3 regions of the Synechococcus sp. R8-2 genome follow, and region 2 is predicted to be linked to each of the others. Evidence: predicted binding sites of a transcription regulator. Region 2 holds the regulator's gene; each other region holds the start of a gene.
What was found. The regulator NtcA, encoded in region 2, controls nitrogen genes in cyanobacteria. The targets are predictions, from matches to a motif close to GTANCNNNNGNTAC.

Region 1: a site for NtcA is predicted at 3,615-3,628, ahead of NW819_RS04320 (cob(I)yrinic acid a,c-diamide adenosyltransferase). Genes of this name have one in related genera too.
Region 3: a site for NtcA is predicted at 3,095-3,108, ahead of NW819_RS07380 (P-II family nitrogen regulator). Genes of this name have one in related genera too.

Annotation. Positions count from the first base shown of each region.
Region 1 covers NZ_JANSHQ010000152.1:1,181-6,263, reverse strand. The annotation lists gene NW819_RS04335 (HAD family hydrolase) at 1-774, shown strand, start outside; gene queA (tRNA preQ1(34) S-adenosylmethionine ribosyltransferase-isomerase QueA) at 771-1,934, opposite strand; gene dcd (dCTP deaminase) at 2,018-2,599, opposite strand; gene NW819_RS04320 (cob(I)yrinic acid a,c-diamide adenosyltransferase) at 2,723-3,430, opposite strand; gene NW819_RS04315 (phosphodiester glycosidase family protein) at 4,514-5,083, opposite strand, start outside.
Region 2 covers NZ_JANSHQ010000235.1:1,793-6,875, reverse strand. The annotation lists partial or broken gene NW819_RS06265 (hypothetical protein) at 1-760, opposite strand, end outside; gene NW819_RS06260 (M61 family metallopeptidase) at 888-2,684, opposite strand; gene ntcA (global nitrogen regulator NtcA) at 2,994-3,668, shown strand; gene eno (phosphopyruvate hydratase) at 3,907-5,083, shown strand, end outside.
Region 3 covers NZ_JANSHQ010000281.1:5,751-10,833, reverse strand. The annotation lists gene holA (DNA polymerase III subunit delta) at 1-658, opposite strand, end outside; gene NW819_RS07385 (IctB family putative bicarbonate transporter) at 1,601-3,016, shown strand; gene NW819_RS07380 (P-II family nitrogen regulator) at 3,168-3,506, shown strand; gene NW819_RS07375 (ammonium transporter) at 3,661-5,073, shown strand.

The DNA.
Region 1 (5,083 bases), on a different contig from region 2:
GACGAGAACTTGCACCTGCAGGCCATCAACCAACTGCTGGTGGAAGAGAACCTGCGCCCCTGGAACCTGTGCTGGCCGAAGTCGGGATCCCCTGGGCAGCGGGAGCTTTACCGGCTGCAATACCTGGGCCGACCGGATCGAGAGCGCCTGCCGGCTCTGTGGGGGGATCAAGGGCGGGTGCTCAGCCCCAAACAACTGGAAGAGCTGCTGAAACGCAAGGCCCTATACTACCGACAGGCTTTGCAGGGGCAGAGGGAATTGCCTCTCATTCCCGGTTTGGCGGAAACTTTGGAGACGCTGGAGCGGCTGCAACTGAAGGTCGGCCTGCTGTGCGGCCAATCGGCAGCCGAGGTGGCCGCTTTTCTAGAGCGCTTCCAGCCATGCTGCCCGGCCCTGACGCGGTTGACCGATGGGGGATCCTACCGAGTGACGGGGGATGATGCAGGCCCAATGCTTTCCCCAGGACACTTGCACCGCCTGCTTTTGCAGCGGATGGAATTGCCTGCCCAGGCGTGTTTGAGCATTGAAGCCACCTACTCCGGCATTCAGGCAGCCCGTTCGGCAGGGATCCCGGTGCTGGCTCTGGCCACCTTCTTTCCTCTGCACATGCTGCAGCGGCGGGCCAATTGGGCGGTGGACGGCTACCATCAGGTGGAATGGGATCGCATCCAGAATTGGTTTGCCGGCGGCCAAGACCGTCCTTCGACCCCAGTTGAAGCAGAAGCGGAGGCCGGTTCCTTCAAGGGATCCCAGGGAGAGCAGCCCCAGCCCTAGGGCAAGATGAGCATGCCATCCCCAAAGGAATAGAAGCGATATCCCTGCTCGATGGCCTCTCGGTAGAGAGCCAGCAGCCTTTGCCGCCCGATCAGCGCAGCCACCAGCATCATCAGGCTGGAGCGGGGCAGGTGAAAATTGGTGACCAGTCCCTGAACCACCCGCCAGGAGTAGCCGGGGTAGATGAAGAGATCGCTTTTCCCCTGCCAAGGCTGCAAGGTGCCAGAGGCTGCCGCGGTTTCCAAAGAGCGCACCACGGTTGTTCCCACCGCGATCACCCGCCCCCCACGGGCTTGGGCTTTTTGGATGGCTGCTACCGTTGTTGCCGGCACCTTGAGCCACTCGCTGTGGAGACGATGCTCGGTTACCCGCTCCGCCTCCACCGGTCGGAAGGTACCCAGGCCGATGTTCAGGGTGATGTAGGCGGTTTGGATCCCTTTTTGGGCCAGCCGCTCCAGCAGCTCCTGGGTAAAATGCAGCCCTGCCGTGGGAGCAGCCACCGATCCGGGGTGTTTCGCCCAGAGGGTTTGGTAGTCTTGAGGGCGAACCTGTCCGGAAGCCTTGATGTAGGGAGGAAGCGGGATCCGGCCCACCTGTTCCAGGATTTCCTCAAAAGGCTGTGCCCCCTCCCACTCAAACTGCACCACTCGCCCGCCGGTTTCCGGGTCCAAAGCCAGAACAGTGGCCCTCAGCCCAGAGGGGGATCCCTGCTTGCTCCAAAAACCAATCCGATCCCCCACCTTCACCCGTTTGCCCGGCCTGACCAAAACCCGCCAGCTCCACGCCTGATCCGGCAGAGGTTGGGCGGCGGCAGGGATCCCTTCCAGGCAAGGCTCCAGCAGCAACACTTCGACCCGCGCCCCGGAGGGTTCCTTAGCCCCGAACAGGCGGGCCGGGATCACCTTGGTATCGTTGAGAACCAGCAGATCCCCTTCCTGCAGGTAGTCAGGCAGATGGCAGAAGCGGCGATGCTCGTGCCTATCCGGGTACACCACCAGCATCCGCGCCTGATCCCTGGGCTCCACCGGCGTTTGCGCAATCCGATCTGGAGGGAGGGTGTAGTCGTAGGAAGCTGTGAGCAGATCCGGATTGGGCTCCCTATCGCCCAAAGGCTCAGCCTCACCGGGGGGAGCGGCAGCAGGCGAAAAAGAGTCAGGCATGGAGATGAATCAAGATGGGGTTCTACGTGGATCCAGCATAGCCAACCGGATCCCGCCAACCCTCTCCCTTTTGAGGGAAGCAGCTAAACCTTGGCCACCACCACCTGCTGCGGCTGATCCTGATACTTGCCGGCGCGGTCGGCGTAGGTCACTTGGCAGGGATCCCCTTCCAGAAACAGAAGCTGGACCACCCCTTCGTTGGCGTACACACGGCAGTCGGCGCTGGAGGCGTTGGAAAACTCCAGGGTGAGATAACCCCGCCATCCCGCCTCAGCGGGCGTCAGGTTGGCAATCAGGCCCACCCTGGCATAGGAAGATTTGCCAATGCAGATCACGGTAATGTTATCCGGAACTTGCAGCCGCTCCAAAGACACCCCCAACCCATAGGAGTGGGCCGGGATGATAAAGTAATCCCCCATCTCGTCGTGGTGCAGCTCCACCGCTTCCAGATTCTTGGGGTTAAACCGCTTGGGATCCACCACCGTGCCGGGCACATGGCGAAAGATCTTGAACTCCACCGGCGACAGGCGGATGTCGTAGCCATAGGAGGACAGCCCGTAACTCAAAACAGGCCGAGACTCAACAGCGCGCACCAGCTCAGGGCAGAACGGCTCGATCATCCCTCGCCGCGCTTGCTCACAGATCCAGCGGTCGTTTTTCAACATGGCTACAGCCGGCTTCCTGGAGAGTGAGGGCACATCTGGTGGACAAGCTCCAGTCTTATTGGGACTCCGCCCCCCTGACGCGACCCGTGTTGCCTAGGTCTTTCGGAGCGGAAACTGTTTGCGCTAGCGGTGCGGAGCAACATGGGCTGCTGTAGGCATAGCACCTGTGCCGCTGACTTGAGGGGGATCCAGAGAACAGGCAACATTCCCATCGGCAGTGCGGAGCCCTGGGCCTGGGATGCCACGTAGGCGCAGCTGCGTGATCAAGTCCGCCCGCTCCAGAAACGAATCCGGCATCTCCGGCCCGGTGATCACCATGTCCATGGAGATGGGGCGCTGGTCGATTAAGCTCAGCACTTCAGCTTCTGAGATCAGGCCCAACTTCACAGCCAAGCTCAGCTCATCCAACACCACCAAGTCGTAGCGGCCACTCCTGACAGCCTCCTGGGTGAATTGCCACAGCTCATCCAACGCCACCCGCTCCTCAGGCTCTAGGTGAGGTGTATCGATGCACCGGTGCAGGCGACAGCGAACCCACTCTAAGGATCTGCCCAAGGAGAGACGATTTGCGGGCCCCTGGTTGATCCCACCCTTGAGAAATTGCACGATCAGCACCCGCGTTCCCTGGCCGGCCAAGCGCAGCGCCTGGGCCATGACAGGCGTAAACATGCCTCGGCTGGGGTGGGTGTAAAGCTGCAGGGATCCCTGGGGAACCAACTGGGCGGAGAGGGATCCATTCTGCTGAAGGAAAAGCTCGCCGGCAGCAGGGCTGGCTTGAGCCGCAGGCTGTTTGGCGCGGGCTACAGGAGCGGCATCCTTGGAGGAAGGCATAGGATTTGGAGAAGCAGTGCAAACCACGTTCTATCTCGCGAGCAGGCTAGAGAACACGGCCCTAGGTTATAGGGCCTACAAGTGGTGGAGAGCGTCGGCTATGGATTCCATGAAACACCACCTGTGCGTATCCGTCAATGAGTCGGTTCTGCTTCTAGCTGGCATACAAATCATCCCCAATAGAGTAATAGAAAATACAATCCTTGCCCATCCTAGCTTTTCGGCACGAGAGGCAATACCTGAAAAGAAAAGCTTTGACAGAGGATCTTAATAAAATTTCAGGCCCAGCACAAAAGCTTGTGTGCAGGGCTACCTTACTTGAGTATAGAGGTGCTCTATAAAAATTTGAGAAAAAGATCAATTTCTTCCAAATAAGATTAACTCTCACAAACAGGAATGCCAGTACCAGCAGCCCACCCACGAGAGAGGAGCAAGGGTCAACCTACCCCAAAAGCCTTGTCCACCAGGAGAGATAGTCATTTTTAAAATAACTATACATTTGGTCGGGAGCCGGGTAGGCCTACACATTAGCGAACATTCGTAGTAGAGAGAATTGTAACCAAAAGTCCAAGGAGTTAATTTCTAACCTCGAGAGTGAAGAAATATAAATTCGTCAATCATCTTCGTCAAAAAATGGATTATTGACAATACTTTTTTGAAAACCAGCATCTGATTTAGCAGAAGCGTAAAGAATTGCGTGCCTTTTATACTCTGAGGTCGTCTTCTTCAAGAGATCGCCTCTTTGATCATTTTTCTTACCGGTCTCAAGGCCGATGTTTTCTACTTAATTTAATCTCTATTTCTGTTATGAGAAATGAGCATTGGGCGTTCAGTTTGGATCCCACTTAAAATTGACCTGAAAAAGCTCTGGGGCTTTGGGTGCTGAGATTGCCGGGATCCCATTGCGCAATCAAAGCCGAGTCCTTCCTCTGGCGGGGGGAGAGATCTTTTTCTTGAGAAGGTAGATCCAATCCTGGAGAATACCTGATCCCTCATCCAAGCAGCCGGGAAGTCCGGGGATCCCACCCTCGATCCCTGGATCAAAGGGAAAAGACTCCATCCCGCCGGCACAAAAGTTTTCTGTCACCGACTTGGGCTTGGGAAAAACCCTAGGCCATTGTGAACTCGGGGTGTACGCCGCCGGGATGGACTGGGATCCGTCTCGCTGTTGAGTGGGCTGGCTTCTGGGTGTCGGTGTTCCCAATTGACGGCTTCTCCCCCCAGCACCAAGGTGGAAGCATTGCCCCCATCCAAGTTCAAGGCATGGCGACAGCCCAATTGCTGCATCAACTGCGCCATCTCCAGCAGGGTAAGCCCTTGGCTTTCCTGGGCATTGCCGGCGGTCACCAGCAGCAAATGTCCGCTGTCCAGTTGGCCGATGGCACTGCGGGCGGCTCGCTGCCTGCGAAAGAGGGGTTGAAATGCCTCCAATCGGGCATCCAAAACCACCTGCCCATCTAAGAGCAAGAGCGGCCCTGCGCCCAAGAGGTGAGGATAGGCTTCCAGCTCAGGCGGATCCAAGCGCAGATAAAAGCTGAGGCGATCCCCAGGAACCAGCTTGCGGGCTTCTAGGGCACCTTCTAGCCCCCGCCCTGCCAATACATACCCCTCACTGGGAATCTGTACCGTTAAACTGCCGGCCAGGCCAGCCAT
Region 2 (5,083 bases):
TTATTGAGAAAGAGTTTCCGCTGTTCATATTTGATTTAATCATTCTATAGAATCTTTTGATCGAAGAGTATCGGCTGCCCATAAAGGCAGCTATTTGATCTAGCTTTTCCTCTTTTTCTCCCACAGCTATGCTTTTTATCCTTACGTTTTTTGAGTTTAAGAATGACTCTATCTTTGATATATCAACAGTAGCTACCCTATCCTTGTCTCTTGGCACTTTGTCTATTGATTCAGGCTCTGGTGGTTGATCAATAATCTGAGTGATCTGATCATTCTGGGAGTCCTGATCTGTAGTTTGAGATGTCTCTAATTCGCGAAAATTTCGAAGAGCAACTTGTAGGTGCTGATAAACATACTGAGTTTCTTTCAATAAGTTTTCCAGAAGAACTCGCTGGTTGCTTAGTTGCTTATCCTGCTCAGCTAGCTTTACAGATATGGTTCGTAGAAGGTCTCTACTCCAATCTTTTAGCAAGCTCTGACAGCTATCGACTAGGCGAAATTTAAACTCTTCAAGGTTAGCTTGGGAATCGTGTAACTTCTCAGAGATTATGTTCACCAATTCTTCGCTCAATTTGCTTAGCGCTTTGTTTGCTTCGTCAAGGACTTGGCTGTGTTGGCTTAACTGTGAAGATATCTCTCTGATAATCTCTCGTTTCCAGATCTCTAGTTTAGGGTTTGCCCTATACTGGCGAGCAGCGTAAATACCTAACGAGAAACCAATAGCTACCCCAATCAATAAAACCAAAACGAAGTCTACCAAATGCCCCTGGCCCCCGCGCTGTTACTTTTCTTTCAAGTTGACTGGACTACCCGCTTGCCTCAACATGCTATAGGGAGATGAGCAAATTTTCAAGTAGAGGGCGGGCCTGCCCCTGACCCCTGAGAAGCTAGGCGCTGATGAGGGATCCCAGCCAGCCTTGCTGAAGAGCTTCTTGAGCAGGAGTCAGTTCAGGCAACACCTCCAACGTGTAGACATCGGGCCGAGGGGGATCCAACGGGATCCAAAAGTGTTTCAACTGGTCCGCTTGAAAGACGCTTAAACAGATGATCTGGTGGGGCTGATAGGCTGTCAAGCGTTCCGCCAAGTTGGCAGCGCTCACCCTGAACCCATCCAGGGCCACCAGCTCATCGCCGGCCCAGATGCCCGCTTTTTGCGCCGGGGATCCCATCTCTACTGCGCTGATGCGATTGCCCTCGCCGTTGAAATTGAGGCCCAGGTATGGGATGGGGTTGGGGCGGCTGAATTGGGCTTTGAGGGTGAGGCCAAAAGGATGTAGGTAGGCATTGTAATCCAGCTCTTCCGTGCCTTCCACATAGGCTGCGAAAAACCGGCCAAGATCGGCACCGGCTGCCCGCTCAAACGCCTCCCGCAAGTCTTGGTCGCTGTAGCCCTTGCCTGACCGACCAAAGCGCTGCCACAGATCCTGCAAAGCTGTATCCAGGGATCCCTGACCGCCGGAAAGGTGACGGATGTGCAGATCCAGCAGCCAACAGACCAAAGCCCCCTTTAAGTAATAAGAAACCTGGCTGTTGAGGGTGTTTTCGTGGGGGCGGTAGAGTTTGATCCAGGTATCGAAGCTGGACTCCCGCAGCGATTGCACGGCCCGGCCCGGAGTACGCTGCAAGCGACCAATCTGTTCGGAAAGAACTTTTAAAAAATCGCCGGCACTGAGGATCCCTGCCCTCAATAAGATGACGTTTTCGTAATAGCTGGTCGCCCCCTCACAAAACCACAGACATTCCAGATAATTTTCCTGGTTGTAATCGATCTTTTCCAATGCCAGAGGACGCAGACGCTTGACATTCCAGGCATGAAACAACTCGTGGGCGATCAGAGCCAAAAACCGACGATAGGACTCTGGCTGATGCAGCTCCAGCCCAGAGTAAAGAAGGGTGGTGCTGTACTTGTGCTCAAGGCCACCAAATCCTCCCGGTGACAAATGCACGATAAACCAGTAACGGTCATAGGGTAGCCCACCAAAAAATGCGGCTGTGGTTTCGACAATGGCCTTGGCATCGGCAACGGCCCGATCGACATCCAGAGTGCCCGACCCCCAAACCACAAGGTAATGCGGGATCCCTTCCACCTCAAACGATTGCACTCGATGTGGACCCACCTCCACCGGGCTATCCACCAGCTCGTCGTAGTCTTCCGCCACAAAAGACTGGCCGGAAGCGGGATCCCCAGAAGAGGAGATCAAAGGCCGCAAACTGGTGGCGATGTGCCAATCCGGCTTGGGTGGGATCACCGTCAAAGTGTAGGGTTCCCGCTCGCGACCGGGCACGTAGAGAAACAGCGCTGCCCCGTTGAAATAGGCGTGGGTCAAATCCAGATGGTTTGTGCGCACCGTCAGCTCATAGGCATAGACCCGATAGCACACCTTCACAGCAGAAGAACCCGGCGGATCGATTTGCCAGGTATTCTTATCCACCTTCCGCCAGGCCAAAGGGATCCCTTGCTCAGTTGCCGCCTGAAACTCCTGCACATGACGGGCATACTCCCGCACCAAGTAGGATCCCGGCGTCCACACCGGCAGTCGCAGCCGCAAAGGCACCTCTGGATCCACCTCTTGGATCTGCAGTTCCACCTCCAGCAGGTGATTGGCCGGATCCGGCATCCGCACTGTGAAATGCTGGCGGCTCAGTTGAGAAGGTGCAGCAACGATAACCTCTGGGATCCCCATAGATAGATAGATAGATAGAATGTTCCAACCCACTCCACTCTCTACCGCCAAGGGCCGACGCAGCCCCCAGCGACAATGGCTCTTATCCTAACCCCTGCTTTCGGTTGGGGATCCCTTTCTGGGGCAAAAACGAGACTCAAAAATGTAGCACGTGCTACAAAGATGCCTGGGCAGAACCTTCTACTTTAGGGTAAATCTTGGTATCATCATCGATTCTGAAGTCAAGGGGTTGCAACCTAGCCTAATGCTTCTAGATTGATCTTAATAGGTTGATCTTAGGTATAAACTGACCTTAAAAGGTTGATGAGTATGGCGGTGGCCGTAGCAGAAAAATCTCTGATCACAGCCTTCAAGCAATTGGGAGGCCCTCACCATCCTCCGGTTATCGAAACGTTTGAGCGCGGGAAGACCATTTTTTTTCCAGGGGATCCGGCGGAGCGGGTTTACTTTTTGGTGAAGGGAGCCGTTAAGCTCTCGCGGGTCTACGAAATGGGGGAGGAAATCACCGTCGCCCTCCTACGCGAAAACAGCATCTTCGGCGTGCTCTCCTTTATCACAGGACAGCGCTCTGATCGCTTTTATCACTCGGTGGCTTTTACGCCTACTGAGTTGCTCTCTCTGCCGATCGAGCAGGTGGAAAAATCCTTGCAGGAGAACGCCGAACTGGCCATGTTGCTGGTTAAAAGCCTGTCGTCCCGCATTTTGCAAACGGAGATGATGATCGAGACACTGGCTCATCGCGACATGGGATCCCGTCTGGTCAGCTTTTTGTTGATCCTCTGTCGCGATTTCGGAGTGCCTGGCCCAGATGGGGTCACCATCGATCTCAAGCTGTCTCACCAGGCCATTGCCGAGGCCATTGGCTCAACCCGCGTCACCATCACCCGCCTGTTGGGAGAGCTGCGCAAGAAGAAGTACATCTCCATTCACAAGAAGAAGATCACCGTACACGACCCGATGCGGCTGAGCCATCGCTTTGCCTAGAAGGAAGAGGAGAACACTTCCTGAGCAGCACCTTGCCCAGGCAAACCCCGCTCGACGGCTGGTTGAAGCTCTGGCCGGCCTATGTTCAATCTACTGCTGCAGCCTTGAAGAATCTCTATACCTAAAGGACAGACTTAAAGTTTTCTGGAAGCTAACCGGATCGCGGGCAAAAACCTACTAGTCTATGGGGGGATCTGGCTTTGGCCAGAGCTATCTAGCCAATTGCTGAGGTGTAACTGTGGAAACGGCCATCGAGTGGATTACCGCCCATGAGATCCTCGACTCGCGAGGACGCCCCACCTTAGAGGCCCTGGTGGGTTTAGCCAATGGGGCGACGGGCTTGGCGCAGGTTCCCAGCGGCGCTTCGACCGGTACCTTTGAGGCCCATGAGCTGCGGGACGGGGATCCCAAACGCTACGGCGGTAAGGGTGTGCTGAGGGCGGTGGAAAACATCCTTGGCCCCATCCAGTCGGAGCTGCAGGGAGAAGATGCCCTCAACCAAGCCCGTATTGACCAGTTGCTGATCGACCTGGACGGCACCCCCAACAAGTCCCGCCTGGGGGCCAACGCTATTTTGGCAGTTTCTCTGGCGACAGCCAAAGCGGCTGCGGAAGCAGTGGGCTTGCCTCTTTACAAATACCTGGGGGGGCCCTTTGCCAACCTGCTGCCGGTGCCGCTGATGAACGTGCTCAACGGCGGCGCCCACGCCGACAACAACGTCGATATTCAAGAATTTATGCTTGTGCCCATTGGAGCGGCCAGCTTTCGCGAGGCGCTGCGCTACGGGGCTGAGGTGTTTGCGGTACTAAAACAAGTGCTGCAGCAGAAGGGGCTGTCCACCGGTGTGGGGGATGAAGGGGGGTTTGCTCCTGATCTCGACTCCAATGCGGCGGCTTTGGATCTGCTGATGACGGCTATTGAACAGGCAGGCTACAAACCGGGAGCAGATATCGCCTTGGCCTTGGATGTGGCCGCCAACGAGCTGCTACAGGATGGGCAATATCACTTTGAGGGCAAAGCCCACAGCGCGGCTGATATGGTGGCTTACTACCAGCAACTGCTGGCCAACTATCCCATCCTTTCCATTGAAGATGGGCTAGCGGAAGAAGACTGGGCCGGTTGGCAAGCCATGACCGCTCAACTGGGATCCCGGGTACAGCTGGTGGGAGATGACCTGTTTGTAACCAACCTGACCCGCCTGCAAAAGGGTATCGACAGCGCCGCCGCCAACGCCATTTTGATCAAGCCCAACCAAATCGGCACCCTGACGGAGACCGTCTCGGCCATCCAATTGGCAGTTCAAGCCGGCTTTCGCACCATCATCAGCCACCGCTCTGGCGAGACGGAAGACACCACCATTGCCGACTTGGCGGTGGCCACCCGTGCCGGGCAGATCAAAACCGGATCCCTCTGCC
Region 3 (5,083 bases), on a different contig from region 2:
TCAAGATGCGTAGGGCTTGTTCCAGATTCCCTTTGCGCAGGGATCCCGCCAATTGAAAGCTGTTGTAGGCGCTGGCGGGAACTAACGCCTCGACTTGTTCAGGAGAAATGGGATCCTGTTGACCTGCCGTAAACAGGGCCAGCTTTTCCAATTCCATCGCCAAGCGACGGGAGTCATTGCCCACCGCCTCGGCCAATTTCTGGGCGGCTGCCGGGCTGAGGGCCAGATTCCGTTGTTGGGCTTCCCGCTGCACCTGCTGGAGAATGCCCTCTTCATCCCAAGGGGCCAGTTGCGAAAACTCGCGGACAATGGCCGTTTTTTTGAGGATTTTGGTGGATTTCAGGCGCCCATCCGGTTTGCTGCTGGTGGTCAAGAGCAGATGGGTGGTAGGGGGTAACTGGGCCAAGGTTCGCTCCACTTCTTCCCACAGATCTTCCGGGCAATGTTGGGTGAGTGTTGTCTCTTCCAGCCAAACCAAGCGGGCGGTGGATCCCAGCGGCGGGGTCATGGCTTGGTTGAGCCCGGCAATCGTGGATTCCGGCGGCAGGCGATCGTAGTTAAAAGCAGCCCAGTGGGGATCCAGCACTTGGTCGCGCAACTGCTGCACCGCCTGCATCAGGCGATAGGTGTCATCTCCCCAGTACAGGTAAACGGGCACGCTTCGACCGAGTGATTTACGAGATGCTTTTCCCCTACTTCCTCCATTTTGCGTAGGTCAGTTCCCCTTGTCTAAGCGGTTTGGCTGGGATCCCTGCTCAACTTGGTGGAGGGAGTCAGTCCAAGTGAAGATACCGAGCCCAGCTTGACTCAAGTTGTTTAAGAATAGGTCAAGTACTCGCCCTGTCTGGCGAAAACAAAGGCATCTTTACATAACTTTCATAATCCAGAAGTCTCCGCAGCTCAAAAAGTTCTGTATTCCCACTGAAGAGGTTTCGTAGACCTTCTCCTACAGTTGAATTAGGAGCAGAGACTGCAGGGTTAAAGATTATGGATGGCATTGGCGAGTTTGAGTTTAAGGTGCAAATCTTAGCCCGTTGCATGGGATCCGCCCTGGGTCTGGGCCGTCCTACTCGTATTCAGATTCACTATTCCAACTCCAATTCCCAGAACGCAGTTAGAGCCAAGGAAGGTTGGTCTGGATCCCGCTTAGGCGATCAAATCCCTTCTCCTAATGCCGAAGGTGAAAGAGGATCTCAAGGTCAAGTGTTAGCCTGTGTTGCCTGAAGAATCTTTTGAGAATCGGTCTGTGGTAGGTCAGGAGATCTTCGATTGCGGCAATCCAACATTTGATTGAAGATTGAGATAGAGCTTTTTGTAGTTTTTCCTGCTGTTCTTCTTTGCTTTTTACAGAGACTTGTTCTTAAGATTGAAAACCCAACTTTGATAACTCTTCGATGCCTTTTGTCTTGTAGAGTCTTGTGAGTCAGCCGGTTCTTTGTTTTTGTTGAGGGGTACTTTGTCCGGCTGGCGCGATAAGAGGTTGCGCTCTTCTTCGTTGTCTCCTTGCCTCTGGGGATATAAGCTAGAACTTCGTCCCACCGACGCAATCGGAAGGTGACTTGGGGCGTATGAACTTGTGCCCAACAGGCTCCGGAGGGTTATGGAACGAGCAACGCAACGGTGGCACGGTTTTCTGCTGCGCGATTTTCCCATCAAGGCTTGGTGGCAGGGAAGCCTTTTGGGTCGTCTATTGGGATCCCTGCAAAGTTGGGGGAAGAGCAGCATATTGGTTCAAACTTCCGACCGGATTGGCCTGGGGCTAGTGCTGCTCTACTGGATTTTCTCTGCACAAAGCTCCACCGGCATCCTGGGCCTGATTTTGCTGGCTATGGCTGCTCTGGTGGGCCTGTGCGCTTTGGTGGAAATGCCGATTGGGCTGCCGCTGCATCTGCCCCTGGTCCTTTTCTGGGGAATTGCCACCTTGGCAACGATTCTCTCTCCGGTTGCCTACGCAGCACGGGATGGCTGGCTGAAGTTGACTCTCTACCTGGCTGGTTATCTGTTGTTGCATCGTCTGCTGCGCAAACCCCAATTCCGAGATGGGATCGTTGGATCCCTGCTTTTGGTCAGCTTGGTGATGGGGATCCATGGCCTGCGGCAATACTTATATGGGGCAGCGGAACTGGCCACCTGGGTGGATCCGGAGTCGGGTTTGGCGGGTCTGACGCGGGTGTACAGCTATCTGCGCAATCCAAATCTGTATGGGGGCTACTTGATCCCGGTCATTCCTCTGGGGCTGGCCGCCACTTGGATTTGGCCCAGTTGGGGAGCGAAACTCCTGGCCGGGTTTACGACGGCGGTGAACCTGATTTGCCTGTTGCTCACCTACAGTCGTGGCGCCTGGATTGGGGGGCTGGCCATGCTCACCCTGATGGTCGTGCTGTTGGCACAGTGGCATTCTGTCGATTTGCCAGCCCGCTGGCGGCGTTGGGCCTTGCCGGCCCTGTTGGGCGGAGGGGGGGCTGCTCTGTTGCTCGGGATCCTGACGGTACGCTCCCTGCGGCTGCGGGTGCAGAGCCTTTTTTGGGGGCGGTTGGATACCAGCAACAACTTTCGCCTCAATGTCTGGGCGGCGGTGCTGGAGATGATCCGCGACTTTCCCATCTTGGGGATCGGCCCCGGTAATGTTGCCTTTAACCGCGTCTATCCCCTCTACCAACGAGGCAACTTCAGCGCCCTTGGAGCCTATTCAGTGCCGCTGCAGCTCACCGTAGAGACTGGCTTCATCGGCTCCTTAACTTTCGCCTGGTTCCTCTTGGTGCTCTGGGATCACGGCTGGAGATGCTGGAAAACTTTGCTCAACTTGCGGGATCCCCAGGGTCTGTGGGTGGCAGCGGGCTTGGCCGCTTGCACCGGCATGATGGTCCACGGCTTGGTGGATACCATCTGGTATCGTCCACAGGTACAAATGCTGTGGTGGCTTGCGGTAGCGCTCATTACAGCCAGCTTGGCCTCTCTTAGCCCTCAGCCGCCCGTGGATGTTGGTGAGACCCCATCGGAGGCTTCCTCCCGTTAGGGTAGCTTAAGCTTGACCTTCCAGTCTTGACGGGAGCCAACCCAGAGTGGTAAGCATCTTCAGTAGGAGATAAAAAATGTATCTGTTTTTACAATTCACAGGTGTTGGTAGTGTTAGAAATTAGCGGAACTGTTCAGGGTGCAGGAGGCAGATGAAAAAAATCGAGGCCGTGATCCGGCCATTTAAGTTGGATGAGGTCAAAATTGCTTTGGTCAATGCCGGGATTGTCGGCATGACCGTAAGTGAAGTACGGGGTTTTGGCCGGCAAAAGGGACAAACCGAGCGTTACCGGGGATCCGAGTACACGGTAGAGTTCCTACAAAAGCTGAAAGTGGAGATCGTGGTCGAAGATGACCTGGTGGATACGGTGGTGGAGAAGCTGATTGCAGCGGCTCGCACCGGCGAAATTGGGGACGGCAAGATTTTCATCAGCCCCGTCGAAAAAACCATCCGCATCCGCACTGGCGAACTCAACCAAGATGCCCTATGAGAAGGGATCACGTTCAGGGTTTGGGTTGCCCGGCCTGAGCCTCGTGTGAGTTTGCTTCATGTCTCTTTTGCTGTATATCTGATGAGGTGTTCTTGCCCTACTTTTCGGGTAATGTGTTGCGAGAAGTACTGTCACTTTAGGTGAGTCGAAAAGCATGAGTACGACAATGATCCAAAACCTCAAGAGCCAGGTGCCCCAGTGGCTTTGGCGACCGGCCAAGTGGAGTCTGACTGCCGCTCTAATGGCTGCGCTGGTTTTTCTATTCGGCCAGGGAACTGCCTTTGCTCAAGAGGCCGAGGAAGTTCAGAAACACGCTGACGTTGTTTGGACGATCGTGGCAGCAGCCTTGGTGTTCTTCATGCAGGCGGGGTTCGCCATGGTAGAGACGGGCTTTACCCGCGCCAAGAACGCCGCCAACATCATGATGAAGAACTTGATGGACTTCTGCATGGGCTGTTGCGCCTTCTGGTTCATCGGGTTTGGCCTCATGTTCGGCAAAAGTGCTGGCTTCTTCGGCACTGACTGGTTTGCTTTTGGCTGGCAGCAGGCTTACGAGGCAGATGGCTGGCCCTTTACTTTCTTTGTCTTCCAGATGGTGTTTGCCGCCACTGCCGCCACCATTGTTTCCGGAGCCATGGCAGAGCGCACCAAGTTCTTGGCCTACTTGATCTACTCCATCGTTATTTCTGGGCTAATCTACCCCATCTCTGGGGGTTGGGCCTGGAACGGGCTGTTCGGCGACTACAACGGCGGCACAGCCGGCTGGCTGGAAAATCTGGGCTACATCGACTACGCCGGGTCGGGGGTGGTGCATTTGGTAGGGGGCGCTGCGGCCTTGGCAGGTGCGATCGCGCTTGGCCCTCGCATTGGCAAGTACGGCCCTAATGGAGAACCGCGGGCTATTCCCGGCCACAACCTGCCGCTGGGGATGTTGGGGGTGTTTATCCTCGCCTTGGGCTGGATCGGGTTTAATGCCGGTTCCACCACTGCAGCCTCTGTCGATATTGGCTGGATTGCCATGAATACGCTGCTGGCAGCTTCGGCTGGAGCAATTGGGGCGATGTTCACCTCTTGGGTTCATTTTGGCAAGCCGGATATGACCTTTGCCGCCAACGGTGTCCTGGCCGGCTTGGTGGGGATCACTGCCCCTTGCGATAGCGTCCATCCTTTGGGTGCTCTGATCATCGGCTCGGTGGCCGGGATTCTGGTGGTGATTTCGGTGGTGATCCTGGATACGGTGCTGAAAATTGATGACCCGGTGGGCGCGATTTCGGTACACGGCACCTGTGGTATCTGGGGGGTGTTGGCAGCAGGGATCCCCTTCTTTGCCAATGCCAACTATGCTGAAGAGGTCACCTGGGCCCAATTTGGGGTACAAGTGGTGGGCGCTCTGGCCTACTTCCTCTGGCCCTTTATTACCTGCTTGATCCTGTTCTTTATCCTCAAGGCTGTAACCGGCCTGCGCACCAGCGCCGAGGAAGAGATCGCCGGTTTGGATGTGGGCGAGCATGGCAACGTGGCCTACCCCGACTTCGTTACTGCTGCCACCGATTCGGAGCAATCTTGAGCCGTTGTGC